2 regions of the Janthinobacterium sp. GMG2 genome follow, and region 2 is predicted to be linked to the other one. Evidence: predicted binding sites of a transcription regulator. Region 2 holds the regulator's gene; the other holds the start of a gene.

Region 1 (14,616 bases), on a different contig from region 2:
CCCGTCACGGGCAGCGCCAACGCCTGCATCGCGCACCTGCTGGCCGGTGGCGACTACACTGTCCGCCAGGGCACCTGCCTGCAGCGCGACGGCCGCGTGTCCGTCAGCTTCCGCGATGGCCACGCCTGGATAGGCGGCGCCTGCCTGAGCGTCGTCACGGGGTCGATATTGGCCTGAACCGGGCAAAGCGCCATCGAATGGATGGTGCCTGGATATTTTTCACGAAGGAAATACGGCCGGCATGCTCATATTCCGTGGCCGGGGCTATCGCATAAAGAGGCACGCTCTGGTATCGTCTTACGCTTAGGCAACGCTCAAGTTCGCCTATGCATGCAGTGCCCTTCATCCTTCCAACTACCGAGACATCCATGCGTTTTATTCTTTGTTTTCTGGCCGCGATGGCCAGCGTTCCCGCATCGGCTGAAAAGCTGACCCTGGAACGCATCCACGCCGATCCGGCGCTGGCCGGCCCCGGCGTGCGCAACCTGAAGGTCTCGCCCGATGGCGAGCGAGTCACATTCCTGCGCGGCCGCACCGACAACCAGTTCCAGCTCGACCTGTGGGAATTCAAGCTGAAAGACAAGAGCACGCACCGCCTGGTCGACTCGAAGGCGCTGGTGCCGAATGAAACGATTTCGCCCGAAGAGCAGGCGCGCCGCGAACGCGAGCGCACGGCCAGCCTGAACGGCATTCTCAGCTACAGCTGGTCGCCCGATGGCAAGCAGCTGCTGGTGCCGCTGGCCGGCAATCTGTACCTGGTCGACGCGGCCCGCCCTGACAAGGCGCGCCTGGTCGCCAAGGGCAATGTGCTCGACCCGAAAATCTCGCCGAAAGGCCGCTACGTCTCGTTCGTGCGCGACCAGAACATCTATGTGATCGACCTGAAGTCGGGCCAGGAACGCCAGCTGACCACCGATGGCAAGGGCACAATACGCAACGGCGAAGCCGAATTCGTGGCGCAGGAAGAAATGGGCCAGCGCACCGGCTACTACTGGGCCCCGGACGATTCCGCCATCGCCTACAAACGCTACGACGAAGCGCCGGTCCCCGTCGTGCGCCGCTTTGAAATCTTCGCCGACCGCACGGACGTCGTCGAACAGCGCTACCCTGCCGCCGGCGACCCGAACGTGCTGGTGCAGCTGCTGATCGTCTCGCCGGAAACGGGAGTGCAGCGCCAGGTGGACCTGGGCACGAACCCGGACATCTACCTGGTGCGCGCCGACTGGAGCGCGGACAGCAAGTCGCTCGTGTACCAGCGCCAGTCGCGCGACCAGAAGACCCTCGACCTGGTCGCCGTCGATGCCGGTACTTTGGCACAGCGCACCCTGCTGACGGAAACGTCGACAACCTGGGTCAGCATCCATGACGACCTGCGCTTCCTGTCGAACGGCACCTTCCTCTGGTCGTCCGAGCGCACGGGCCGCAACCACCTGTATTTGTACGACATGAGCGGCAAGCTGCTGCACCCGGTCACTTCCGGCGCATGGGGCATCGACAGCGTGCTGGCCGTGAACCAGAAGACGGGTAAAGTGTTCGTCGCGTCGAACCGCGACGCCGTGATCGACAAGCAAACTTACGCCCTGGCGCTCGACGGCAGCACGGCCGACAAGCCGCAGCGCGTGACGAAAGCCGATGGCTGGCACGACACGACGTTCTCGCGCAATGGCGAAGTCTTCGTCGATACGTATTCGGACCCCGCCACGCCGCCGCAGGTGAGCATCCGCCGCCCGGACGGCGCCATGGTGGGCTGGCTGGAAGAAAACGCGCTGAACGCGAGCCACCCGTACGCCAAATACAAGGCGGACCACCTGCCGACGGAATATGGCACCTTGAAGGCCAACGATGGCCAGACGCTGTATTACTCCATCGTCAAGCCGTCGAACTTCGACGCAAGCAAGCGCTACCCCGTCTACCTGTCGACGTATGGCGGCCCGCACTCGCAGCATGTGGCGCGCCGCTGGGGCAACAATTTCGACCAGTACATGGCGCAGCAGGGCTTCGTCGTCTTCCGCCTCGATAACCGCGGTTCATCGCGCCGCGAGCGCGCGTTCACGGACGCCATCTACCACAACCTGGGCGCAGCCGAAGTGGCCGATCAACTGGTCGGCATCGACTGGCTGGGCAAGCAAAGCTTCGTCGATGCCAAACGCATCGGCGTATTCGGCTGGAGCTATGGCGGCTTCATGACCCTGCGCCTGCTGTCGGCAGCGTCCGACAAGATCGCCATGGGCGTCTCGGTGGCGCCCGTGACCGACTGGTCGCTGTACGACACCCACTACACGGAGCAATTCCTCGGCATGCCGAAGGAAAACGTCGACGGCTACAAGGCCAGCACCGTGTTCGCCCACCTCGACGGCCTGAAGTCGCCGCTGCTGCTGGTGCACGGCATGGCCGACGACAACGTCTTGTTCAGCAACAGCACGCGCCTGATCGACGCGCTCGTGAACCGCGGCGTGCAGTTCGACCTGATGACGTATCCGGGCGCCAAGCACGGCATCTCGTCGCGCGCGGGCCAGCGCCACGTGTACAAGAAAATCGAGATGTTCTTCAAGCAGAACCTGGGCGTAGCGAAGTAAAGCGCGCCCGCAAATGAAAACCGCCGCCTGTCTCGCGACAGGCGGCGGTTTTTTTATGCGTGCGTCAGATTACGGTTTGCGCGTAACGGTTTCCACCGCATCCTTGACGTCGCCAACCTTCTTCTGCACTTTGCCTTCGACCTGGTTTGCCAGGCCCTTGGCTTGCTGTTCTTCGCTGCCGACGACCTTGCCAGCGGCTTCCTGGATTTTACCGCCGACTTCCTTCAGTTTACCTTCGACTTGATCTTTGTTCATGATAAATCCTCACTGTAGTTGGTACATCTGTTGTCCGGCGCCCGAAGGGCCGGTACTGCGGCTCACACGCCGTTGCAAACTGCTTGCTGCGTGTCGATGTGTCCATATTACGCTTGAGGTTGCAAAAACTATGTACGGTCCCTAACACATGCCAAAAATCAGCTAATTACGCGGAATCAGCCCGCTTTGCGCCATACCGTCGCCAGCCAAGGCTGCTGCTCGCGCGGCAAGCCGGGCGGGCGGTAGTACTGCTCGACCAGGCTGAAACCGGCCGCCTGCACGTATGCGGCCCACGTCGCTTCATCGTGATAGCTGCCGTAGCGCGCGCCGTTCCAGCCCTCCTGGTTCTGTCCGCGCGGATTCGAGCTGAACAGCACGCCGCCCCCCTTCAGGCTCGCGTGCAAAGCGCGCAGCACGCCGGGCAGAACGGCGCTGGGCACGTGGAACAGCACGGCATTCGCGAACACGCCGTCGAAGTGCGCGGCAGGCAAGTCGAGGTCGACGAAATCCTGCTGCCATACGGTGCAGCCGCTGTAGGCGCGCGCCATCTCGACGAAGCGGGCGCTGCCATCGACACCGGTGGCGTGGTGGCCCATGGCCGTGAACGCTTTCAGATCGCGGCCCGGGCCGCAACCGAGGTCGAGAATCTCCACAGGCGCCGGCTTGCCGATGGCATTAAGCAGCGCGCTGATGTTCTGGCTGACGTCGTGGTCGCGCGTGCCTTCGAAAAACTGCTCGGCGCTGGCGTCGTAATGGGCCAGGGTACGTTCGGTGATGGCGTGGATGGGGTCTTGCTGATCTTGCGGTGGGGTCGGCTTCATGGCGGTCCTGTCGATATGTTCCGCCATTTTACGGTGCCGGCGCGCTGTGCGCCGGCACCGTCACCATTTGCTACCAGACGCGCACGCGCTGCTCGGGCGCCAGGTACAGCTGCTGCCCCGGCTTGACGTCGAAGGCCGGGTACCAGGCGTCGAGGTTGCGCACGGTGGCGGCGCGGTATTGCGCCGGCGCATGGCCATCCGTGAGGATTTGCTGGCGCGCCGCTGCCTCGCGCGCCTTGCTGCGCCAGCTGACGCCGTAACCGATGAAGAAATCGCGGTCCGCGCCCGGCTGCGCCGGCTTGCCCTGCTGCGACAGGGTGAACGCGTCATGCGCGGCCGCCACGCCGGCCAAGTCGGCCAGGTTTTCGCTCAGGGTCAGCTGGCCATTCACAGCCAGGTCGGAAAACGGTTTGTAGGCCGCGAACTGCGCCACCAATTGCTTCGAGGCCGACTGGAAATGCGCCAGGTCGGCTGGCGTCCACCAGTCGCGCAGCTTGCCCTGGGCGTCGAACTGCGCGCCCTGGTCGTCAAAACTGTGGCTAATCTCGTGGCCGATGGTGGCGCCGATGCCGCCGTAGTTGGCCGCGTCGGACGCTGCCGGATCGAAGAACGGTGGCTGCAGGATGGCGGCCGGGAAGTTCAGCGCATTTTGCAGCGGCAGATTGACGGCGTTGACCAGCTGCGCCGGCATGGCCCAGGCCTTGCGGTCGGGAGACTGGCCCAGCTTGGCCAGCTCCTGCCGGTAATGGAACTGCTCCGCCCGCTGCACATTGCCCAGCGCATCGCCGCGCACGACGCGCAAGCCCGCATAATTTTCCCAGCGCTCCGGATAGCCGACGCCCACGTACAGGGTCTTGAGTTTTTCCTGCGCCTGCGCCTTGGTGGCGGGCGCCATCCAGTCGAGCTTGTCGATGCGGCGCGAGAAGGCGGCGACGATATTCGTCACCATCTCCTGCACGCGCGCTTTCGATTCAGGCGGGAAATAGCGTTCCACGTAGAGCTTGCCGACGGCGTCGCTCAAGGCCGCATTCGTCGCGGCCAGCGCGCGCTTGCTGCGCAGCGACTGCTGCGGCGTGCCGCTCAGGGCGCTGCCATAGAAAGCAAAGCGCTGGTCGGCGGCCGCCTTCGGCAAGGTCGTGCTGAAATGGTTGATCGCGTGGAAGGCCAGAAAATCCTTCCATGTGGCCAGCGGCACGCTAGCCACCAGGGCCGCGCTGCCCGTCATGGCCGTCGGATGCCAGACGATGAAATCCGTCTGCTGGCCCAGGCCGGCCGCCTGGAAGAAGGCTTTCCAGTCCAGGCCAGGCGCCTTGCTGGCGAAGTCGGCGGCGCGCCACGGATTATTGCCCTTGGCGACATCGGCCGAATCCTCGCGGCTGGCGTGACTGGCGGCAATTTGCTGCTCCAGCGCAAACACGCGCGCGGCCCGGGCCGGCGCATCGCTGTAGCCGGCCTGCTTGAGCATGGCGGCGATATGCGCCTGGTAGCCTGCGCGCAAGCCCTGCATGCGGGCGCTGTCGCTCAGGTAAAAGGCGCGGTCGGGCAAGCCCAGTCCGCCCTGCAGCAGATAGGCCACATTGCGCGTGGTGTCGTTCAAATCCTGCGCCACCCACAGGCCGAACAGGTTTTCCGTATAAAAATTGGTGGAATTGAGCGGGTCGACATCGGCGCGCAGGCTTTCGCCCAGCGCGCGGGCCAGTCCCGCCTGGTCGCGTATGCCATCGATCCTCTTCAGCAGCGGCTTGATCGGCGCCCAGCCCTTCGCTTCGATAGCCGCTTCGTCGATCCAGGAACGGTAAAAATCACTGACCTGGCGCGCGGAGGCATCGGTCTGTGGCGCCGCCGCCAGGCCTTCGACGAGGCCGATGATGCGCTCGTTGGTGGCGTTGGCGAGGATGGCGAACGAGCCCCAGCTGCTGCGGTCGGCGGGAATCTCCGTGTTGCGCAGCCAGTCGCCATTCACGTAGTCATAGAAATCGTCGCCGGGCAAGACAGCCGTGGGCGCCGCCATCGCCGCGGCGGGACTGGCGGCCGCCTCCTGGGCATGCGCGTGGACGGCGCCCCCGGCCAGCGCGATGCCGGACAGGGCCAGCACCATGGCGCGCTTGCGCCAGGGACCGGGGAAAGAGGAAGCGGCAGCAGTGGCAACGCGCATGGTGATCCTTTCAGGCAAAGTAACGACAGTAGTGTGCAAAATCATAACGCGTTTTGAGGCGCCGCAACACACTCCCCTACCACCACGACGCCAGCAGGCATGCGGCTTGGCGGGCGATGTCGGCAACAGCCAAGCAATCATCTAAATTATTTTCACTTTTTTTTCAAAAATACCCTCAAGTTCCCCTTGGACCTGCCGTTAATCTGGACAAGCGGTAATCCATTCACTAGTTACGGGTGTGCTCATGACCTCCAACGACGTTCTTTCGATGTATGAAAATATTGCAGGAATGACCAATAAAATGGTCGTGGCCGCACGTTCGAGCGACTGGGATGGCCTGGATACCCTGGAAAACCAGTGCGCCAGTGCCGCCAGCGCGACCATGACAGGCAAGGTGCCCGCTCTGGCCGGCGCCTCGCGCCTGCGCAAGATCGACTTGCTCAAGCAAATCCTGGCCAACGACCGCGAAATCCGCGCCATCACGGAACCATGGATGACGCAACTGCCGAACGCCATGCAGGGTTCGCGCGCACGCATGTAAAGCTTGCCGCGCCAGAAACGACAAAAGCACCCGCGGGTGCTTTTTTTACGTCTGCCGCCATGCCAGCGAGCGCGCCATCTGCGGCGCCCGGAAAACAAGGAGGGGGAATTGGGAAGGCGAGCCCCAGGTATCTCCTGGCGTCGCCTCGCTGCCGGTTGCATCCGGCGTTCGCGAGCACATCGTCGGCATCGCGAACCGCTTCCAGACCCAGGCGTTTATGCAACGCTACACCCGTTTGCCGCGCCACACTATCGTTGGTGACTGCGCCAGGCTGAGGCTGTTTTGTCGTAGAGCAAGTCCACTGAATTAATCATATCACCATCTTTAAGAAATAGGCAACGCGATTGGCCAGCGTTTCCATGTATTTTTTCAATATCTTTTTTTATATCAAATTTCGGCGCCGCCTTGCCATGTCTTTAACGCGAGAACGGCTCCGGTTCCGGCTCGGCCGCCCCTTCTTCCACGGCTTCCGTCAGCACGGGCACATCCTTCTTCTTGCGGCTAAACGGCTTGCGCAGCAAGACCCAGTACTTCGACGGCGCGCGCGACCCCGCCGCCTGCCTGCGCTTGCGCACGACATACACGATGACGGCCGTCAACAGCAGGAAGAGCAAGGTGCCGATACCGAGCCACAACAGACCGTTGCCGCCCGCCTTCTTGTCCTTGTCCGCGGCGGGCGCCGCGTGCAGTGGCTTGGGCTTGGCATGGGGCACTTCCGCCGCCACCGGTGCAGCGGCAGCCGGCAGTGCCAGCGCCTTTTGCAAGGCGCCGATCTTGCCCTCCAATTCGCCGAGCTTTGCATTGAGGGCCGTGTTTTTCTCATCCAGCGCCACGCACGCTTGCGCCTGCTCCATATCGGCTTGGGGCGCGCAAGCGGCCACGGGCGCCGTGGCGCGGCGCGGCGGTGCCGGGCGCTGCTGCACCGTAGCCGCCGGCGTGGGCGCGGCGGGCGGCGGCACGAACACGCGCGCCGGACGCACGAGGCCCTCGGCGCGCGCGCGGGCCGCCAGCGCGGCGGCGTCGGGCGACGGCGCCAAGGGAGCAGGACGTGGTAACGGCAACGGCGCTGGCACGGGCGCCGGAACGGCAGGCCGGACTGGCGCACTGACGGGGGCGGCGGCGGGCGGCGCCGGCGTCAGCCACAAGGTGCCCAGGCGCACGACGGCGCCGCTACCATTACCCAGCAATAAATACAGATGCACGTGGCCCGCCTGGATCGCTTGCCGCGTACTCACGCGCACATAGTGGCGCCCACCGCGTTCCAGCGGGCTGATCGTCAATGTCTGCAGGGCCGGGTCCATGCCGATGCCGCCACCGCGGTACACATCGGGCGAAGCCAGGCGCACGGCCACGCCGCTGGCTTCCTCGGGTGCCAGGGCCGTCAGTTCGATCTCGGCCAGCAGGGGCTGGCCCACATGCGACAGCACGGCCATCTCGCCCAGTTCGGCCGCGCCCGCCACAGGCGGCAAGGCCAGGCTGGCGGCGGCGCACGCGATCAAAGACCAACGGGGAAAGATGCTGCTCTGCATGGACTGATCGCTTTGATAACAGGATAGATAATCGGGACTCGCCTGCCTTTAACGGCAGGAAATCGCAAAAATATAGATGGGCCAAGGCAAAAATGATGCAATACGGCATCATCCTGTGCATTTTTGACGCCTGGAGTACACTCGATCCACCTCTATCGATGAAAGGGATGTCATGAGTAGCAGAATCGAACGCGACAGTTTCGGCCCGATCGACGTACCCGCCGACCGGCTGTGGGGAGCGCAAACGCAGCGCTCGCTCGAGCACTTCCATATCTCCACGGAAAAGATGCCGCCCGAACTGATCGCCGCCCTGGCCACCGTCAAACGCGCGGCCGCCCACGTCAACCTGGACCTGGGATTATTGGATGGCAAGAAAGCCGTTGCCATCACGCAGGCGGCCGACGAAGTACTGGCCGGCAAGCACGACGCGGAATTCCCGCTGGCCGTCTGGCAGACGGGCTCTGGCACGCAAAGCAATATGAACATGAACGAAGTGCTGGCCAACCGCGGCTCCGAGCTGATCGGCGGCTTGCGCGGCGCCGAGCGCCTGCTGCATCCGAACGACGACGTCAACCTGGGCCAGTCCTCGAACGACATCTTTCCGACCGCCATCCACGTGGCGGCCGCCCTGGCCGTCGCCAACACGGTCTTGCCACCGCTGCGCCAGCTGCGCGCCACCCTGGATGCGAAAGCGACGGAATTTGCCGACATCGTCAAGATCGGCCGCACCCATTTGCAGGATGCGACGCCACTGACCCTGGGGCAGGAATTTTCCGGCTACGTGGCGCAGCTGGACTTCGCCGAACACATCATCACGGCATCGCTGCCGCCGCTGCTGCAGCTGGCCGCCGGCGGCACGGCCGTCGGCACGGGCTTGAATGCCCACGTGGAATTTGCCGGCCGCATCGCGCAAGAACTGGCGCGCCTGACGGGCCAGCCATTCGAGACGGCCAGCAACAAGTTTGCCGCGCTGGCCGCCCACGACGCCCTCGTTGCCGCCCATGGCGCGCTGAAAACCCTGGCCACGGCCCTGATGAAAATCGCCAACGACGTGCGCTGGATGGCGTCCGGCCCCCGCTCCGGCCTCGGCGAAATCACGATCCCCGAAAACGAGCCGGGTAGCTCCATCATGCCGGGCAAGGTCAATCCCACCCAGTGCGAAGCGCTGACCATGCTGTGCTGCCAGGTGTTCGGCAATGACGTGGCCATCACGGTGGGCGGCGCCTCGGGCAATTTCGAGCTGAATGTCTTCAAGCCTTTGATTGCACACAACTTCCTGCAAAGCGCGCGCCTGTTGGGCGACGGCATGCGCAGCTTCGACGAGCATTGCGCGCACGGCATCGCGCCGAACCGCGAGCGCATCGCCGAACTGATGGAGCGTTCCTTGATGCTGGTCACGGCGCTGGCGCCGCACATCGGCTACGACAAGGCGGCGCAGATCGCCAAGCAGGCCCAGCACGAAGGCACGACCCTGAAGGAGGCGGCGCTGGCCTTGGGCTTTGTGACGGAAGAGCAATTCGGCGCGTGGATCGTGCCCCTGGAGATGACGCGGCCCAACAAAAGTTAAGGCTCAGCCTGCATTCTCCCTGGCTTCATGTAAACTATGACCTTAGTTGATGACGTCATCAAGTGTTGAAAACACATCATTGCAATAAGGGATACAATGCAAAAAGTAAGCTTTGATTTAACATCCGAATTCGTCGAGCTGAACCAGCTATTGAAGCTGGTCGGCTTGTGCGACAGTGGTGGCGCAGGCAAGGTCATGGTCGATAGCGGCGTGGTGAAGGTCGATGGCAAGAAGGAATTGCGCAAGACCGCCAAGATCCGCGCCGGCCAGGTCGTCAGCGTGGGCGATATCCGTATCACGGTCGTCGCTCCAGTCTGACCCCGGCATGGGGCGCGAAAGCGGCCCCATGCGTCCAGCCAGCACCCCGCCAGCCGGCTGCCTGCATCAAGCTGCAAACACGTCGTTATTGCCAGATAAAATATCGATTGCAGAAGGGGAGCGCCATGGACCATCCCGAACAAGGTACGCGCAGCCAGGAACGCCTGATCGGCGACTTGCGCCAGGTCATAGAAAACGCGGAAGAATTGCTGCGTAACACAGACAAATACACGAGCAGCCTGTACCAGAGCGCGCGCGCCAGATTGGAACTGGCCCTTGTCGCCGCCACGGCCGAGCTGGCCCGCTTTGAAGAAGAGCAAGTGACGCGCATGATGGACGCCACCCTGGCGGCGAATGCCCTGTACCGCGATCAGACGGGCGAAGCGCGCCTTCTGCGGGCTTTCGAATAAACCGTTACGCCGTCAACACCGCATGCGCCAGCCACTGGCGCAAGTGTGCGGCCAGGTCGAATGCCGGGTCCAGCGCGAATGCCGCATCGAGCGCGGCGCCAAACGTTTGACCTTGCCGTAAAGCCAGCAAGGCCGCATGCGCGGCCGCATCGAGTATCAGCACCTGCGCCTTCCAGCGTGTCCGGCAAACCAGCGCGTAGCTGGCCACCTGCATCTCTTGCGGAAACATCCCCTGCCCGTCTCCCTCCTGATGCGCCCACCACAGGGCCGCCACTTGCCAGTTCGATGCCAGCAAGGCGCAAGCGGGATGCAAGGTAAAACAGCGCGCTTCCAGTTGATCGGGATGCAGGGCGGCCAGCGCATCGGGCGCCAGGCCCTGCGCATCGGCCGCGTAATGGGCCAGGTGCACGGCCCATTCCAGGCGCGCCATGTCCGGCAGGTAGGGCAAGTCGGCCACAGGTGGAAAACTGGTCAGAAAATCGGCGAAACGCTCGCCAAACTGATTCAAATCAGCGCTATCGGATGGCATCTGCCGGCCATACGCGCACGCCAGGCCGCCAAAGAATGCCTCGCCCACCAGCGCCAGCACGACGGGATAGGCGTGGCCCAGGGTGCGGCGCCAGGTGGCGCTCAAGTTGCCGCGGTACAGTGAATAACGCTGCGGTACCGATTCTCCCGCGAACGATGGCAGGGTTGCCGCAGTATCGAGCAAGGCCATGGCAAACGCTTGCTGGCTAGCCGCCAGCGCGTCAGGCGACACGGGCGGCGGGGACGGCGGGGACGGCAGCGCCGCTCCCTGCCATGGTGGCTGCGGCGCATGGCGCGCCAGCATGGACTGCGCCTTGTCCGCTTCTCCCAGCAAGACATCGAGGGCGGGCAAATCCGTATCCCATTCGACGAGGGTGGGAATGGCACCAAAGCGCAGCAAGGCGGCCGCATACAAATCCCAGACGGGATCGGCGATGGCGGCACCGTGGTGGTCGATCACGGCATGCGGCGTCAGCAAGTGGCCGCCCAGGTGCAGCTCGCCCACGCTGCCCGGCGCGATGGATTGCATGGCTGCCAAGGCGTCTTCGCCGTGGTTGCACTGGTTCACATACAGATTATTGATATCGAGCAGCAGCCCGCAGCCGCTGCGGCGCGCCAGCTCCGCCAGGAATTGCGCCTCGCTCATGCCATCGTCGGCAAAACGCAGGTAAGTGGAGACATTCTCCAGCAAGATCGGTCTTTTCAGCACATCCTGCACCCGCCCCACTCTGGCGCACAGCAAATCGAGGGCGGCGCCATTCAAGGCCAGCGGCAACAGATCGTTGAGTTGCTGCTGCGCTACGGCGCCCCAGCACAGGTGTTCCGACACGAGGGTCGGCTCGATGCGCTCGACCACGGCGCGCACGCGCTGCAGGTGCGCTTCCGAAAAGCCGTGTGCGGAGCCCAGGCCCAGGCCCACGCCATGCAGGCTGATCGGGTAATCCTCGCGCAGGGTCTGCAGCACGTGCCAGTCCCAGCCCGATGGCTGCAGATAATTCTCAGTATGCACTTCCAGCCAGCCCGCCCTGGGCCGGCGCGCCAGAAAATCGCGGTAATGCGCGGCGCGCAGGCCGACGCCGGCAAGCGCCTGGATGGGCGGCGGCATGGGCGTGCGGCGGGTGCTTACGGCTGCGTGGCCGGCTTTGCAGCCTTGCCGGCCTTGATGGGCTTGACGGAGCCGCCCGCCTGTTCGCACGTGCCCTTGGCAACATAGGTCCATTCGGTAGGCAGATTGTCCGCCTCGGCCTGGCCTGCGCAGGAATGCGCGCCATCGGACGAGGCGCAATCGTTCTGCCCCGCCTTGGCCACGCCATAGCATTTTTCCTTGTCGCCAGGGGCGGGACCGTCGTGCGCGGCCGCGTTGATGGTGGCGCCGGCACAGATGCCCGCGAGGGCAGCGGCGATGAGAGCTTGACGTTTATTCATGGAAATCCTCTTGCTGGGTCAAAGTAATCGATAAGTAATCATTCAGTCACGGCACGCCCCTGGCTGCACGATGGGCAACGCGAGGTGATGGACGTCATTCTACTGAATCGGCCGTGCCATGGCGAACCATGTTCAATCAGTCAAGCTGGCAGCGGTGGGAAGGAAGGCGGAAGGAAGACAGACAAAAACGCCCACTCGCCACCGTCGATGACGGTGGTGTGGGCGTAGATAGCGCGAGCGCCAGGCTGGCGCCGCCGGACTGCGCTCAGGCAGTCGTATTGATGCGGTTGCCGAGGTGAGCCGGCAGGCTCGGCGCCGACTGTACCGGTGGCAGCGCTGCCAGCAAGGCAGTGGCAGTCGAGCTTTGGATATCCTGGGCTTTTTTCAGGACAGTCAAGCCAACGGCTTGCCGCGTGCCTGTCTCCGCCATCGTGGTTGACAGTTGAGCAATGCTTCCGACGTCCATACGTTTCTCCAATGAGGTTCTACCCTTGTTAACGGATGCCGCCGGCAAACCTTTAGCTTATTTTTCCAGCTTATTTTCCAACTGCAGCAGCAACCAGGCCAGCACGTGCTCGCGCGCATTCAAGTCCAGCCATTGCACGCCCTCGCGCAGGTCGGCCGGCGCCGGACTGTCGGAGGCGACGGCGATCACATGCGGGTCATGCGGATACAGGGGCGCCTGCCCCACTTCCGGGCGGAACACTTCCAGCTTGGGGATGGGATCCGTCTTGAAACCCTCGACCAGGGTCAAGTCTGCCGGCCCCATGCGGGCCAATTGCTGCGCCAGGCTCGGCTCGGGCGCGCCGCGCAGCTCATGCACGATGGCAAAACGGTACGGCGACGCCACCAGCACTTCCGCCGCCCCCGCCATGCGCAGGCGGGCACTGTCCTTTTGCGGCGGTTCCAGCGCCAGGTCATGGTGGCTGTGCTTGACCAGGTTGACGCGCAAGCCGCGCGCCGCCAGTTCCTTCACCACAAATTCCAGCAGGGTCGTCTTGCCGCTACCGGAACGGCCGATCACACCGAGTACCGGGTGGGCGGGCATCGCATCGTGCATGGTCACTCCTTGTTTGAGAAGGAGTGATTATACGCAGCCCCACGGGCGCGACCGCCGGCGCAGGCACCGCGCATTGCCCAAGTCACCACCCAAGTCAAGCGGTTCCGGGTTTTCCGCCATTCCCGGCACTGGCGGGCGCCGGTGTGCCGCCCTGCCGCCGGCGCCTGCCCGCCGGCTTCGGCACTGTCGCGCCTGCCGTTTTACTCGCCGTTTTACTATTTCCCGCCTGCGCATTCCTGGCCGTGCGCGCCAATTGCCGGTGGGCGGCGATCGCGCCCGCCTCGGCATCGGACTGGAACGGCACGGCGGCAGCGGCGGCCACTTCGCCGTCAGGCTGGCAAGCGGGCGCCAGCGGCGCAAAATCCTGCGCCCGCGCATCCGCTTCCCATGCGGCGCGCTGTGCCAGCACAGCAGCGGGCACGGCAGGCGCCGCGCGCGCTTGCGCCAGGGTCAGCACGGCGCCCAGGCCGCTGGCGGCCGCCACGCGCGCGCCCATCTGGGGCAAGCCGCCATCGGCGGCGCGGCAAAAGCGCTGCAGGATGGTTTTGATGATCGACGTGTGGTCGACCACCTCGTGGCTGACGCTGCCCGGCGCGATCAGCGGCGACACGAGCAGCATGGGCACGCGCACGCCGTACTGACGAAACGCGGGATCGTCGTCGATGGCGGGACCAGGCGGCACATGGTCGAAAAAGCCGCCGTGCTCGTCATAGCTGAGGATGAGCAAGGTGCGCGCCCAGGCCGGCCCGCGCGACAGGGCCTGGTAGACCTGCGCCACCAGCGCCTGGCCGGCGCGGATATCGGCCGGCGGGTGGTCGTCATTCTCAAAAAAATGCGGATCGATCCAGCTGACCGAGGGCAAGGCGCCCGCCAGCGCATCGCCGATGAAACCATAGCGGCGCGCGCTGGAACCAAACGGCTCGTACAGCTCGGACGAACGGTAATGGTCGTCCGTCAGCGCCAGGCTCCAGGGTTTCCAGGCGGAATAAAATTTCCAGCTGACCTGGGCGCGGTCCAGGTGGCGCACGAAGGATTTGTTCGTATACAGGGGCACGCGCTTACTGTCGCGGCTGCCGGCAGCCTTGCCGCTGATCGCATACAGGCGGTTGGGCCAGGTGGCGCCCGGAACGGAGCTGTAGCAGCGGTCGCAGACGCAGAACTGCTGCGCCAGGAAATCGTACATGGGTAAGTCGGATGCATTGTAATAGCCCATCACCAGGTCGATGTCGGGGTCGCCCGGATGCGTTTGCGCATAGTCGTCGACAAAGCCGCCATTATTGTTCTGCAATTGCTGCGCCACCGACATGCCCGTATGCGACGGGTCTTGCTGCGGGCCAAACGCCGTGCGCCGCAAATGGTGCACGGGGTAGCTCACGCCCGCATGCACGTTGGCATGGCCGGCCTGCAAGCCGTCGATGTCGGCACGCCCGC
Region 2 (14,616 bases):
CGGCCATCATGCTCGTCGCCCTGGCCTCGCCCGTGCTGGTGGGCGGCTGGCTGTTCAGCTCCAAGGCGTTTACTCCCAATTTTGGCAAGCTCAACCCGATTCGTGGCCTGGGCAATATGTTTTCAAAGAATGCGCTGGTGGAGCTGCTCAAGGCCATTGCCAAGACCCTCGTCGTTGGCGTCGTCGCCTGGATGGTGATGCAGCATCAAAAGGACGCCGTGCTGGGCCTGTCGGTGGAATCCTTGCGCGCCGGTTCGGCCCATCTGATCAGCCTGCTGATCACGGCCTTTTTGCTGATCGTCGGCGCCCTGGGCCTGATCGCCGCCATCGACGGTCCGTACCAGATGTGGCACTACGCTAACAAGATGAAAATGACCTTGCAGGAAGTCAAGCAAGAGTCGAAGGAGTCGGACGGCAATCCGCAGATCAAGGCGAAGATACGCCAGATGCAGCATGAAATGTCGCGCCGCCGCATGATGGCCGACGTGCCGACGGCCGACGTGGTGGTAACCAATCCTACGCACTACGCCGTGGCCTTGAAGTATGGCGAGAATTCGCGCGGCGCACCGCAGGTGGTGGCCAAGGGCATCGACGAAGTGGCGGCGAAGATCCGCGAACTGGCCGGCGAACACAAGGTCGCCATCCTCGAAGCGCCAGCGCTGGCGCGCGCGCTGTACAAGCACACGGACATCGGCGACGAGATTCCCGAGGCGCTGTATGGCGCCGTGGCCGAAGTGCTGGCCTACGTGTTCCAGCTGCGCAGCTACGGCAGCGGCCACGGCGAGCGCCCCGACAAGCCGAAAAAACTCGATGTCCCGCCCGAGCTCGACCCGCTCGACCCCGCATCGCAGACCAAACCCGCAGCAGACGCGGCAGACAAGAATAAAGGAAGCACACCATGAACGGCCTGACCATGCCAGCCTGGCTCAGCGGATTGAAAGGCAACGCCAGCAAGGGCCTCGCCGCGCCGATCATCATCATCATGCTGCTGGCGATGATGGTGCTGCCGCTGCCCGCCTTCATCCTCGACATCTTCTTCAGCTTCAATATCGCACTGTCCATCATCGTGCTGCTGACGGCGCTGTACACGGTCAAGCCGCTCGACTTCATGGCGTTCCCGACCATTTTGCTCGTGTCGACCATGCTGCGCCTGTCGCTGAACGTGGCGTCCACGCGCGTGGTGCTGACGGAAGGCCATACGGGCGCCGACGCGGCCGGTAAAGTGATTGAAGCGTTCGGTCACTTCCTGATCGGCGGCAACTTCACGGTCGGTATCGTGGTCTTCATTATTTTGACGATCATCAACTTTACCGTCGTGACCAAGGGTGCGGGGCGTATCGCCGAGGTGGGCGCCCGCTTCGCGCTGGACGCGATGCCTGGTAAACAGATGGCCATTGATGCCGACCTGAACGCCGGCCTGATCGGCGAAGACGAAGCGCGCCGCCGCCGCACGGAAGTGGCGCAGGAAGCGGAATTTTATGGCGCCATGGACGGTGCCAGCAAATACGTGCGCGGCGACGCCATCGCCGGCATCATGGTGACCGTCATCAATATCGTCGGCGGCTTGCTGGTGGGCTTGCTGCAGCACGACATGGGCTTTGCCGACGCACTCAAGAACTACACCTTGCTGGCCATCGGTGACGGCCTGGTGGCGCAGATTCCTTCGCTGATCATTTCCACGGCGGCCGGTATCGTCGTCTCGCGCGTGGCCAGCGAACAGGACATCGGCACCCAGCTGGTGGGCCAGCTGTTTGCGAAACCGCAAGTGCTGTATATTACCGCCGGCATCATCGGCGGCATGGGCTTGATCCCCGGCATGCCAAACATGGTCTTCATCCTGCTGGCCTCGCTGCTGGCCGGCTCCGCCTATTTGATCAGCAAGAAGCGCACGCAGGAAAAAGAAGCGGCCGAGAAACCGGCCGAAGCGCCGCAGGCGACCGTGGCGCCCGAGCAGGAAGAAGCCAGCTGGCAAGACATCATGCCCGTCGACACCCTGGGCCTGGAAGTGGGCTACCGCTTGATTCCCCTAGTCGACAAGACGCAGGGCGGCGAATTGCTCAAGCGTATCAAGGGCATCCGCAAGAAATTCGCCCAGGAAGTGGGCTTCCTGGCGCCGCCCGTGCATATCCGCGACAACCTGGAATTGAAGCCGTCCGCCTACCGCATCACCTTGAAGGGCGTGGAAGTGGGCGTGGGCGAAGCGTTCAACGGCCAGTTTCTGGCGATCAACCCCGGCATGGCCAGCGGCACCTTGCCGGGCCTGGCCACGAGCGACCCCGCTTTCGGCTTGCCGGCTACGTGGATCGACGCCAGCCTGCGCGACCAGGCCCAATCGATGGGCTACACGGTCGTCGATGCGGGCACCGTGGTGGCCACGCACTTGAACCATTTGATCACCTCGCATGCGTCCGAGCTGCTGGGCCGCGCGGAAGTGCAGTCGCTGCTCGACCACCTGGGCAAGGATGCGCCGCGCCTGGTGGAAGACCTGGTGCCGAAGATGCTGTCGCTGTCGGCCCTGCAAAAAGTGCTGCAGAACCTGCTGGCCGAGGGCGTGCACATCCGCGACATGCGCACCATCATCGAAACCCTGGCCGAGTACACGGTCAGCACGCAAGAACCGAACGAGCTGACGGCGCTGGTGCGCGTGTCCCTGGGCCGCGCCATCGTGCAGCAACTGTTCCCCGGCGCGGCCGAGCTGTCCGTGATGACGCTCGACAGCCGCCTGGAGCGCCTGCTGATGCAGGCGATGGGCAATGGCGGCGACGGCGCCGGCATCGAGCCGGGCCTGGCCGACACCATCGCCCACCAGGCGGGCCTGGCTGCCCAGCAGCAGGAAGCGCTGGGCCTGACGCCGGTGCTGCTGGTGCCGGCGCCGCTGCGCGCCCTGCTGTCGCGCTTCCTGCGCCGCGCCTTGCCGCAACTCAAAGTACTGTCGCATGCGGAAGTGCCGGAAACCAAGACGATCCGCGTCACGGCGCTGGTGGGTGCGCAGTAGTTATCTTCATTAGCATCGGGGTCAGACCCCCGCTAGCGTTAGCGCGGAGCTTTGCGTTAGCGTCAGTGGGGGTCTGACCCCAGCAGTTGCTTTTGGTCAAAAAAAACATCAATTTCCTCCCGGCAAACTGAATAACGGGTACTTTCCCGTCCTGTTCCTTCGATCGTTTCCTGCAAGCATCGCTAATAATGGAAACTGTCCGAGTGATCTGTGTCCATGTGGAAGACAGCACTCAAGCAACAGGAGTCGATGATGGTCACACAGTTCAGCCAATATTGCGCCACCCCCGCCTTGGGAGGCCGGTCATGAATGTGAAGAAATTTACGGGCGCCTCGTCGCGCGATGCGCTGCGCAAGGTGCGCGAAGCGCTGGGACCCGATGCCGTGATCCTGTCGAACCGCCAGGCCGATGGCGTGGTGGAAATCCTCGCGCTGGCCAATGACGATGCCGCTTCGCTGGCTTCGCCGCCGGCCGCGTCCGAAATGGCCCAGCCCCGTCCCCAGTTGCAGACCCAGTTCGCCACGCCGCAGCGTCCGGCCGCCCCGGCCCAGCGCCCGGCTGCGCCACGTCCTGCCGCGCCGCGCCAGGCTGCCTCCGAGCCAGTGGACATGGCCCGCATGCAGCAGATGATGGCCAGCGCGCTGGCGCACGTCAAAGAGAACGCCGCCGCCGAGATGAGCGGCATGATGAATGAAATCCGCGCCATGCGCGGCATGATGGAAACCCAGCTGGCGGAAATTTCGTGGGGCTCGACGCAGCAGCGCGAGCCGCAAAAAGCCGTCGTGCTGCGCGAAATGCTGGCCGCCGGCTTTTCCGCCAGCCTGGCGCGCTACCTGATCGACAAGCTGCCCGCCGGCCTCGACGGTGCGCAAAGCATGCGCTGGATCAAGACCGTCCTCAGCCGCAACCTGAACACGGTGGCCAATGAAGACGCCATGCTCGAGCAGGGCGGCGTGTTTGCCCTGGTCGGCCCGACCGGTGTCGGCAAGACCACCAGCACGGCCAAGCTGGCGGCCCGCTGCGTGATGCGCCACGGCCCGGAAAAGCTGGCCCTGATCACCACGGACGCCTATCGTATCGGCGCGCATGAGCAGCTGCGCATCTATGGCAAGATCCTCGGCGTGATGGTGCATTCCGTGAAAGATGAAGCGGATTTGCGCATCGCCTTGAAAGAATTGAAGAACAAGCACACGGTGCTGATCGATACGGTGGGCGTGAGCCAGCGCGACCAGATGGTGACGGAACAGGTGGCCATGCTGTCGGGCGCCGGCGCCGACGTGAAACGCCTGCTGTGCCTGAACTCCACGGCGACCCAGGAAACCCTCAACGAAGTGGTGCGCGCCTATCAGGGCAGCGGCCTGGCCGGCTGCATCATGACCAAGCTCGATGAAGCGGCGTCGATCGGCAACGTGCTCGACGTGGTGATCCGCCAGAAGCTGAACCTGTTCTATGTGTCGAACGGCCAGCGCGTGCCGGAAGACCTGTACCTGGCCGACCGTGGCTACCTGATCGACCGCGCCTTCAAGCTCAAGCGCGACTCGGCGGCCACGCAGTTTTCCGATGCCGAACTGCCGCTCCTGATGGCGCAGGCCGCCGCCCGCAACAATGAAGCGCGCGGGGTGCACCTTGGCTAATTTTGATTTCGACCAGGCTGAAGGCTTGCGCCGCATGCTGGCCGGCCCGCAGCCGCGCGTCATGACGTTCCTCTCGGCCACGCCGCAGGACGACAAGGGCGCCATGCTGGTTAACCTGGGTGCTTCGCTCGTCTATGGCGGCAATGACGTGCTGCTGCTCGACGCCAGCGGCGGCAGCGATGGTGTGGCCGCGCGCCTGGGACTGGCGCACGGCGCCAGCCTGCGCGACGTGGCGCGCCAGCAGTGCGGCTTGAACCAGGTCATCCACCAGGTGCCGCAAGGCTTTGGCGTGGCCAGCCTGGGCGCGCGCAACCATTTGATGGACAGCATGGACTATGCGGGCGAGGAGGAGTTGCGCCGCCTGGGCAAGACTTTCGACGTGCTGGCGCGCCGGAGCGGCATCGTGCTGGTCGACGGCGTCGTGGCAGACGAGGGCGCCTGTTTCCCCGTGCCCTTGATGGCGTCGTCCGATATCGTCGTGCAAGTCTCCACCAGCGCCACCTCGATCAAGGCGGCGTACTGCCTGATCAAGCGCCTGAGCCAGGAACTGGGACGCCGTCCGTTCGGTATTCTCGTCACCGGCGCTTCCGAATCCGAAGCAAAAGTGGTATACGATAATATGGCACAGGCGGCGAGCCGTTACCTGGCCGTGAAGCTGACGTCGATGGGTTCGGTGCCTGCCGATGAGTATCTGCACCGCGCGGCGCGCCTGGGCCGCAGCGTGGTCGATGCGTTTCCGCTGGCCGGCGCCTCGGTGGCGTTTCGCGGACTGGCCGAGCGGCTGGCCCGTTCGGCGGCGCCCGTGCTCGGCGGCACCTTGTACCAGACGGGGAGCCCGCACCAGTTCAGCGCCTGAAGCCAACCGTAGCACCAGATAAGATGAGAAAACAATAAGCAGCCTATGTACACGGTCAAAGGGAAATCGAACAAGGACTATTTGCTGACGGAGCATATTCCGCTGGTGAAGCGTCTGGCGCACCATATGAAGGCGAAATTGCCGCCTTCGGTCGAGGTCGATGACCTGATCCAGGCCGGCATGATCGGCCTGCTCGATGCCATCAGCCGCTATGAAGAGACGCATGGCGCGCAGTTCGAGACGTATGCCGTGCTGCGCATCCGCGGCGCCATGCTCGACGAATTGCGCACCAGCGACTGGCTGCCGCGCAGCATGCGCCAGAACATGCGCAAGATCGAAGAGGCGATGAGCACCTTGCAGCAGCGCCTCGGCCATCCACCGACAGAGTCGGAAGTGGCGAAACTGCTCAAGATGTCGCTGGCCGACTACCAGGAAATGCTGGGCGACGGCGGCGGCCACCAGCTCGTGTACTACGAAGACTTTCATGACCCGGACGGCAATGACAGCTTTCTCGACCGCCATTGCGTGGACGAGGACAGCGACCCCTTGCGTTCCCTGCTCGATACCGATTTCCGGCAATCCGTGATCGATGCCATCGACGCGCTGCCACCACGCGAGAAAATACTCATGGGCCTGTATTACGAAGAAGAGCTGAACCTGAAGGAGATCGGCGCGGTGATGGGCGTATCCGAATCGCGCGTCTCGCAGCTGCATACCCAGGCCGTCGCGCGCCTGCGCGCAACCTTGAGGGAGCAGGCGTGGACTGGTCCAGTGTAATCGGGCTGGCGCTGGCGCTGGCGGGCCTGTTGGTCGGCCAGGCACTGGAAGGCGGCAAGATGGCCTCCCTGCTGCAGCCGGCCGCCTTTGCCATCGTGGTCATCGGCACTTTCGGCGCCGTGCTGCTGCAAACGCGGCTGCGCACTTTCGTGCGCGGCCTGGAAATGCTGCGCTGGGTCTTCCTGCCGCCAGCCGACACGCGTGCCGCGCTGGCGCGCGACATCGGGCAATGGAGCTTGACGGCGCGCCGCGACGGCCCGCTGGCGCTCGAGCGCCTGATGGAAAACACGGCCGACCGCTTCAACGCCAAGGGCTTGCGGATGATCGTCGACGGCATCGCGCCGGACAAGCTGCGCCAGCTGCTCGACGTGGAAATCTCCGCCTACGAAATGGCCGAGCGCCAGGCCGTCAAGGTGTGGGAGTCGGCGGCCGGCTATTCGCCCACCATCGGTATTCTGGGCGCCGTGCTGGGCCTGATACACGTGATGGAAAACCTCACCGACCCAAGTAAATTAGGCGGCGGCATCGCTGTGGCGTTTGTCTCGACCATCTACGGCGTCGGCCTGGCCAACCTGCTGTTCCTGCCGGTGGCGAATAAACTCAAGGCCATCGTTTCGCGCCGCGTGCTGCAATACGAAATCACGGCCGCCGTGCTGTACGACATCGCCACGGGCGACCACACGCGCATCATCGAAGAGCGCGTTTCCAGCCTGCTGCACGAGCACTGACCATGATGCGGCGCGCGCGCAGGAAGTATGACGAGGAACCGGACAACCAGGACCGCTGGCTGATCTCGTACGCCGACTTCATCACCCTGCTGTTCGCGTTCTTTGTCGTCATGTACGCCATTTCGCAAGTCAACGAAGGCAAGTACCGCGTCTTCCAGAACGCCATCGGCCAGGCCTTCAGCCTGGAAAAGGGCGCGCCGCCCATCATCATGGAAGCGCCGCAAGCGATCCCGCTGCCGAATCCCGCCCTGAAACGCCGCACGGAAGCCATCCGCCGCGAGCGTGAACACATGACGCGCCTGGCGCAGGACTTGACGTCGACCTTGGCGCCGCTGGTCAAGGAAGGCAAGGTGCGGGTCACGCAGACGAGCCGCGGCGTGAGCGTGGAAATCAATGCCAGCGTGCTGTTCGACCCGGGCGCGGCGCGCCTGACGGCTGAGTCGGACCAGGCCCTGCGCGCCGTCGCCGTGCTGCTCAAGGACGATACGCACGACGTGCAGGTGGAAGGGCATACGGACGTGCAGCCGATCAGCAATTCCAACTTTGCCTCGAACTGGGAATTGTCGGCCGCGCGCGCCAGCGCCGTGGTGCGCCTGTTCATTGCCAGCGGCGTCAAGGCGTCGCGCCTGACGGCCGTCGGTCACGCCGACAATATCCCCGTGGCGCCCAATGAAACGGCGGAAGGGCGCGCGCGCAACCGCCGGGTCGCCGTGACGATCCTCTCGGGCATCCCGGAAACGGTGACGGAAGTGCCGACGGCGCCCGTGGCGCCGGCACCGGCACCTGCTCCGGCCAACTGACGGTCGTCAACTGCTGGCCGCCGCTTGGTACAATCGCGGCCTTCTTTCTTTTTATTTCTCCATCATGAAAAGCAGCTCCTTGGGCGGTCTCGTCTATTCCACTGAAACGGGCCGCATGTGTCCGGCCTGCCGCCAGCCGCTGGCGCAATGTGCGTGCAAGGCGCAAGCCAAGGCGGCGCCGGCGGGCGACGGCGTGGTGCGCGTGTCGCGCCAGACCAAGGGCCGCGGCGGCAAGAGCGTCACCGTGGTCAAGGGCTTGCCGCTGGACGCCATCGCGCTGGCCCTGCTGGGCAAGCAGCTGCGCACGCAGTGCGGCTCGGGCGGCACGGTCAAGGATGGCGTGATCGAAGTGCAGGGCGACCATGTCGACACCATTCTTGCCGCGCTGACCAGGCTGGGCCACCAGCCGAAAAAGGCGGGCGGCTAGCCGGGGCGCGTGCGTGCGGAGGCGTGCGGCCCGCTGCCGTGCGCCTGTGGTAACGTGCATTTCCTTTTATGCGCCACCTCATATGAATAACAAACTGACCGGTATCGCCATCGCCGCTGCCATCGCGGCAGTGCTGGCGGTCGTGTATTGGCCCGCGCCCGATGGCGGCGCACCGGACACTACCGCTACCGCTACCGCTGCCGCCAGCGGGCCGCCGGGGCGCAGCCTGGCATCGTATTTGAATATCGATGCCACCCCGGCCGCCGATGCCGCGCCTGTTGTCGTGTCCCTGGCGCAGCGGCTCGAGCGCCTGGCCTCCAGCGGCAAGCCGGAAGACGCGTATGCGGCCTATAACCTGATCGACGACTGCATCGTCTTCCAGCGCGAAAGCCGCTTGCCGGGGATGGAATTCGAGCTGGGACGCGAGATGACGGCGGAAGAAAAAGCAGCCCAGCAGCAGTTGTGCGCGGGCATGACGCAGCGCCAGCGCGAGGATCGCCTTGGCTACCTGGCCACTGCCGCGCAAGGCGGCGTGCCGGGCGCGGCCACCCTGTTCCTGTCGGAAGGTCCGTTCGGCGACCGCAGCGCGCTGCGCAACCGTCCCGACGATCCGCTGGTGCAGGCCTGGAAGCGGCAAGCGATCGCCCAGCTGACAACACAGGCGGACGCGGCGGAACTGACCAGCGTGTCGACCCTGATGATGGCCTATCTGCGCGATGGCGACGTGGTGCAGAAGGACGCGCCGCAAGCGTATGGCTACCTGCTGGCCCTGCGCATGGTCTACAACGACATCCTCACGCCAGGCACGACGAACCCTTACCAGGATGAATACTGGCACTGGCTGCAAAACGAGCTGACGCCGGAACAGCAGGCCGCCGCCCTCACCAAGGCGAATGGCATCGCCGCGAAATTCCGCCAGCATACGGGCCGGCCCGCGCACGGTTGAGTGCGTAGGCCTGCCCCTACGTGGGCTGGCCCGTGCAGAGGCCTGCCCGTGCGTGGAACCGCCGCGCCTGCCCCGTGTCTGCCAGCTACGGCAGTGCTTGCAGGCGCCCCGATGCCGGTCAGGCAGCCATCTTGCGGCGCCGTATGCTATACCCGATCAGGCCCAGTCCCGCCAGCAGCATGCCATAGGTTTCCGGTTCCGGTACGGCCGTGGTGATGGAAATGTCCAGCACGGAATCACGCACGCCGATGCCGCTTGCCACCAAGGTGTAGGTGCCAGGTCCCAGCAGGCCGTCGAAGGTCGAATGGGCAAACGCGCCCAGCACGCCGGTGAAGGTATCCGATTGCACCAGGTTATTGCTGGAGTCGAACAGGTCAATGTTGACGCCAGTCAGGCGGGGACCGAAGTCGTTGGCGCCCGTGACCAGCCAGGCCGCGTTGCCCGTGAACGACTGCACGCCGGCGCCGACCGTAAACGTGGTCGTTTGCAGCAGCGAGCCGCGCTCCGTCGTGAAGGTGTCGACGAACAAGGTGTCTTGCGCCAGCAGCGGCGTGGCCACCACGGCGGTCGATACGAGGTGGTTATAGAACACGGCTTGCGTTTCGGCCTGCGCGACCGGCGCCAGCAGGGTGCAGCCGAGCAGCAGCGCCGCGCCAGCCTTGCTTACTGAGAGAGAGTTCATATCATGCTCCTGTGTACTTGCGATTGAGGTGGTGTGCGTCGTGGCGCAGCGCAAAAGCGCAGGCTGGGGCGTGAAATGGATCAGCTATGCCTGCGGGAACGAAGTTCGTGTCGGCGAGGAAAGTCCCACCTGGAGATGTACGGCGTACGCCAGGGATTAGCATATAGTCATCACCTGTCTCAAGTTTGAGCATGCTCAAACGTGCGGCGTCAAAAAGGGCTTGTGTTGTTTCTGCGTGCGGTGTTGTGGGGGGATGCGGACGCGCTGGCACCGCCGCAGTCTCCCTGGAGGGAGCGACACGGCGATGATGTTCTCGATGGCAGCCGTATGGGTGCCGCTGCTCGGGACGGCGTCAGGCGTGCAGCAATGGCTTCTTGCTGGGGCGAAACGGGAAGACGCTTAGCCGATCACGACGCGCCGGCTGGCCGGGTTCGACATCGGTTGGCCACTGGGGCCGTAGAAATTGCCGCTTTGGGCCGTGGGGCGCATGGCGTTCAGGGCGCCTTGCGTGTGCAGCATGTGTTTGTTGACCAGCAGGCTGTTCAGCCGGTTCTGTTCCTTCGCTTCGCGCGTCGTCTCGAGCAGGGCTTTCCACAGGGGCGCCGCCTCGGCTTCGCTGGCGCTGACCAGCCAGTCTTCCATGCCCGCTTCGGCGGCGGTAAAACCTGCTGCCGCCAGCGCCTGGTGGCGTTGCGCCGCCAATTGGCTCAATTGTCCTACGAGTGCCGTCTTGCGCACCGTGAGCTCCGTGATTGCATCGATGTCAGCGGCAACCAGATGCCGCTGTTCTTCTTTCATCAATGCCAGCAATGTGGTCATGAGCTGTTGCTCGTCGCGCAGGCTGGAAAACGGAGTCACTGATTGCATGAGGGAACCTATCTATTTCGTGAGTGCAGCAAGTCCTTGACTGTGTCGAGGAGACCGTCCGCCACTTTTTCAGAGTTGACCTGGAACTGGCCGTCGGCGATCGCCAGCTTGATGCGTTCGACTTTTTTCGTGTCGAACACGGCGCCGCTGCCGGCAGTTGCACTGGCCGCTAATGCCTGTCCTTGTGGCGACAGGCGTACATTGTCCGACGTCGTCGGTGTTGCCTGGGCTTTCTCGGCATTCCGGGCGCCGGAGGTGCTCGCGGGCGCCACCGGCAGGCCGGGATTGCTTTTAATGGTGTTATCGGTAATTTTCACAGCGTGATCCTCGTCTGGTCGAAGTCAAAAAACTCCGGGATATGTGTCATTATCGGCACCTTCTTCCGAAACTTTAGTGCGCCAGACCACAATATCGCTGTCCATCCGGGTTTAAAAGGCGACCTCCACCAAGCCGCCCGCGCGCGCCACGCCGCTGATCTGCTGCCCGCTCTGCGTGCGCACCTGCACCGTCTGGCCATCGCCTGCGCTGCCGATGGCGCGTCCTTCTGATGCCACCTGGAAACCGTTGCCACTGGAAACTACACGCACCAGCTGGCCCTGCATCACCACCGGCTTGCGGCGCAGGGTGTCGAGGCGCATCGGCGTGCCTGGTGGCAAGGAAATATTCGTGCTCGCCCCTACTACCTGGGCCATGTCTGTGGCTATACCTGCCGGCAATGCGGCCAGGTCGCCCTGCATCGTCACCAGCTGGCTGGCGTCGATGGCTTGTCCTTGCGCCAGCGGCACGGCGCTGGCCACGTAGTCGCCCACGACGGCCACGTTCGCCTGCAGATAGATAGTCCAGCTGGAGGGCGCCGTGCAGCGCACGCCGACGGTGGTCTTGCCCCAGGCGCGCGCGCCCGGTGCCATGAACGCTTGCGGCGCGGGGCAGGCGGCCAGGTTCAGGCGCGGATCGACGGCGCCGACGGTGATGGTCACCTTGCCCGGCAAGCCATTGCTTTGCACTTGCAGGAATTGTTCCACGCTGTTGCGCAGCGCTTCCGGCGTTTGCCGGCCGGCGTTTTGCGCCTGGGCCAGCAGTGGCAGGGCGGCAAGAGCGAAGAGGAAAGCAAGCGGTGTTTTCATGGTGATAGGCCTCTGGAATACTGCCATGATAGTGGGCGAGGCCCCGTTCGAAGCGCCGATTAAGGGGTAAAAGTACGGTCTGATCCGGCGATGGTCTTGCAGGTGGGCACCGTACTATGTTTCCTGTCATCACTATACCGCCATCCTTCCGCCATCTTGGGCGCCAGTGGCAGATCTTTCCGGAGCCTGACATGATAGGGAAACTCGACGATTACATGCGCTTCAACGAGACGGCGCTGAGCCTGCGCTCGACGCGCCAGGAATTGCTCGCCTCGAATATCGCCAATGCCGACACGCCCAACTACAAGGCGCGCGATGTCGATTTCGCCGCCGCGCTGAAGGGCGCGATGGCGCGCAAGGACGGCGTGCCGCCAGCGTTGAAGGGCACGGCGCCGCAGCATATGCCGGGCAAGGGCGTGGCCGCGGCTGCGGGCGCGACCGGTGGCGGCAAGGTCGAGACCCTGGCCGACGGCACGCCGCTGCTGTACCGCGCGCCTGCCCAGGGCGCCGTCGATGGCAATACGGTCGACATGGACCTCGAGCGCAATGCCTTTGCCGACAACGCCATCCGCTACGAGGCGGCCGTGACGTTCCTCAACTCGCAGATCAAGGGCATGCTGACGGCCATCCAGGGAGGACAATAATCATGTCGCTATTTAATATCTTCAATGTTTCCGGTTCGGCCATGAGCGCCCAGGCGCAGCGCCTGAACACGGTGGCCAGCAACCTGGCCAATGCCGACAGCGCCACCAGCGCCACGGGCGAAGCCTACCGCGCCAAGCAGGTGGTGTTCGAAGCCGTACCCATGGCCAACGGCGCCACGGCCGTCAAGGTGCAGAAGGTGATCGAAGACCCGTCGCCGATGAAGCTGGTCTACGACCCGAAGAACCCGCTGGCCGATGAAAAGGGCTACGTCACCATGCCCAACGTGAATACGGTCGACGAGATGGTCAACATGCTGTCGGCTTCGCGTTCGTACCAGACCAACGTGGAAACCATGAACGCGGCCAAGTCGCTGCTCCTGAAAACCCTCACCATCGGCCAATAAGGCTGACTGATCATTATGGCAACCATCGATACCAGCACCGCCACCGTCACCGACCTGATGGCGACGATGAATCCGAAGAAGAACACGGCCGCGAAAGGCAGCGTCGAGGAAGAAACGAACAAATTCCTGACCCTGCTGGTGACCCAGCTGCAAAACCAGGATCCGATGAACCCGCTGGACAATGCACAGCTGACGAGCCAGCTCGCCCAGCTGTCCACGGTGACGGGCGTCAATAAGCTCAATACCACCCTGGAAACGCTCAAGACCAGCTACCAGCAAGCCGAATCCATGCAGGCGGCCAATATCATCGGCCACGGCGTGTTGACGGCAGGCAAGAACATCACCTTGACCAAGAGCGCGGCTCTGCTGGGCGTGGATCTGGCGACGCCGGCCGACAAGGTCAAGGTCATCATCTACAACAGTACGGGCAAGGAAGTCCATTCCATCGACCTGGGCCCGCAGGACGCGGGTACCTTGCCGCTGGGCTGGAACGGCTCCACGGCCGAGCTCGACAAGGATGGCAAGAACATCGTGCTGCCTGACGGCGCCTACACCTTCTCGGTGGAAGCCACGCGCGGCGGCGCCAAGCTGACCGACGCGGCGGCGCTGATGTTCGGCTCGGTTGCCAGCGTGTCGACGGGCGCGGGTGGCGTGAAATTGAACGTGCCGGGTGTGGGCAGCATCACCATGGCCGACGTGAAACAGATTTTGTAAGCAAGCCGCTCATTTGTAGCGTAGACCCTCTACCCCTAATTTCTACCAGGAGAACACAATGTCTTTCCAACAAGGCCTGAGCGGCTTGAATGGCGCCGCCAAATCGCTGGACGTCATCGGCAACAATATCGCCAACTCGGCCACCGTGGGTTTCAAGCAATCGCAGGCGCAGTTCGCCGACATCTATGCCAACTCGCTGTATGGCGTGGGCGGCAACCAGCCCGGTATCGGCGTATCCGTGTCGCAAGTGGCGCAGCTGTTCAACCAGGGTAACCTGGAGAGCTCGTCCAATCCGCTCGACATCGCCATCAATGGCGGCGGTTTCTTCCGCACCAGCGTGAACGGCGCCATCCAATATTCGCGCAACGGCCAGTTCCAGGTCGACAAGAGCGGCTTCATCATCAATGCGCAGAAAGCCCAGCTGACCGGCTATCCGGCCGATGCGAACGGCAAGATCCTGGCCGGCGCCACCGTGCCGCTGCAGATCGACCCGTCCGACATGGCGCCGCAGGCGACCACCAAGGTCGATACCCAGGTCAACCTCGATTCCAACTCGGCCATGCCGACCGTGGTGCCGTTCAGTGTGGGCGAGCAAAAGTCGTGGACCAAGCAATTCCCCGTGCCCGTCTTCGATTCGCTGGGCAATGCGCACACCATGTCCAATTTCTACGTCAAGACGGGCACTAATACGTGGGATGTCTACACGGCCACTGACGGCAAGGAAATCACCAGCGCGAAAGTGGCGTCCGCGGCGCAGACCGATGCCGCCTCGCTGGCTGCGCGCGCCGCCTACCAGGCCGCCGTCACGGCCGTGCCGCTGGTGCCGGCCAATATCACGGCCGCCGCCGTCGCCTACGGCAATGCGGCCGGCGCCGCCGTGCGCACCGCCGCCGCCGCGGCCGGCGCCAGCCCCGCTCAGCTGGCCGCCATCAGCGCCACCTTTGGCAGCGCCGTGCCCAATGGCGTCAATTCCAGCCTGACGCCAGACCAGATCGACACCAATATTTCCTCGGTGACG

The links. Region 2 encodes FliA, which starts transcription of late flagellar genes. Its sites were predicted from a motif close to CTAAAGTTTNNNNNNNNNNNGCCGNTA; they were not measured.
Region 1: a site for FliA is predicted at 5,982-6,008, ahead of SKZ59_RS17260 (flagellar protein FliT). Genes of this name have one in related genera too.

What each region holds. Positions count from the first base shown of each region.
Region 1 covers NZ_JAXAWA010000004.1:329,061-343,676, reverse strand. Annotated here, with positions in the region: gene SKZ59_RS17285 (PhzF family phenazine biosynthesis protein) at 1-177, shown strand, start outside; gene SKZ59_RS17280 (S9 family peptidase) at 369-2,576, shown strand; gene SKZ59_RS17275 (CsbD family protein) at 2,646-2,831, opposite strand; gene SKZ59_RS17270 (class I SAM-dependent methyltransferase) at 3,008-3,652, opposite strand; gene SKZ59_RS17265 (M13 family metallopeptidase) at 3,723-5,807, opposite strand; gene SKZ59_RS17260 (flagellar protein FliT) at 6,097-6,348, shown strand; gene SKZ59_RS17255 (hypothetical protein) at 6,765-7,877, opposite strand; gene fumC (class II fumarate hydratase) at 8,050-9,444, shown strand; gene SKZ59_RS17245 (RNA-binding S4 domain-containing protein) at 9,541-9,762, shown strand; gene SKZ59_RS17240 (hypothetical protein) at 9,888-10,172, shown strand; gene SKZ59_RS17235 (DUF692 family multinuclear iron-containing protein) at 10,177-11,805, opposite strand; gene SKZ59_RS17230 (DUF2282 domain-containing protein) at 11,823-12,125, opposite strand; gene SKZ59_RS17225 (YjfB family protein) at 12,391-12,591, opposite strand; gene mobB (molybdopterin-guanine dinucleotide biosynthesis protein B) at 12,649-13,185, opposite strand; gene SKZ59_RS17215 (alkaline phosphatase family protein) at 13,280-14,616, opposite strand, start outside.
Region 2 covers NZ_JAXAWA010000001.1:978,063-992,678, forward strand. Annotated here, with positions in the region: gene flhB (flagellar biosynthesis protein FlhB) at 1-902, shown strand, start outside; gene flhA (flagellar biosynthesis protein FlhA) at 899-2,995, shown strand; gene flhF (flagellar biosynthesis protein FlhF) at 3,301-4,629, shown strand; gene SKZ59_RS04405 (MinD/ParA family protein) at 4,622-5,485, shown strand; gene SKZ59_RS04410 (RNA polymerase sigma factor FliA) at 5,531-6,262, shown strand; gene SKZ59_RS04415 (flagellar motor protein) at 6,244-6,990, shown strand; gene motD (flagellar motor protein MotD) at 6,996-7,790, shown strand; gene SKZ59_RS04425 (translation initiation factor Sui1) at 7,855-8,217, shown strand; gene SKZ59_RS04430 (hypothetical protein) at 8,300-9,163, shown strand; gene SKZ59_RS04435 (FxDxF family PEP-CTERM protein) at 9,282-9,845, opposite strand; gene SKZ59_RS04440 (flagella synthesis protein FlgN) at 10,245-10,712, opposite strand; gene flgM (flagellar biosynthesis anti-sigma factor FlgM) at 10,721-11,029, opposite strand; gene flgA (flagellar basal body P-ring formation chaperone FlgA) at 11,141-11,836, opposite strand; gene flgB (flagellar basal body rod protein FlgB) at 12,028-12,480, shown strand; gene flgC (flagellar basal body rod protein FlgC) at 12,483-12,884, shown strand; gene SKZ59_RS04465 (flagellar hook assembly protein FlgD) at 12,900-13,598, shown strand; gene SKZ59_RS04470 (flagellar hook protein FlgE) at 13,657-14,616, shown strand, end outside.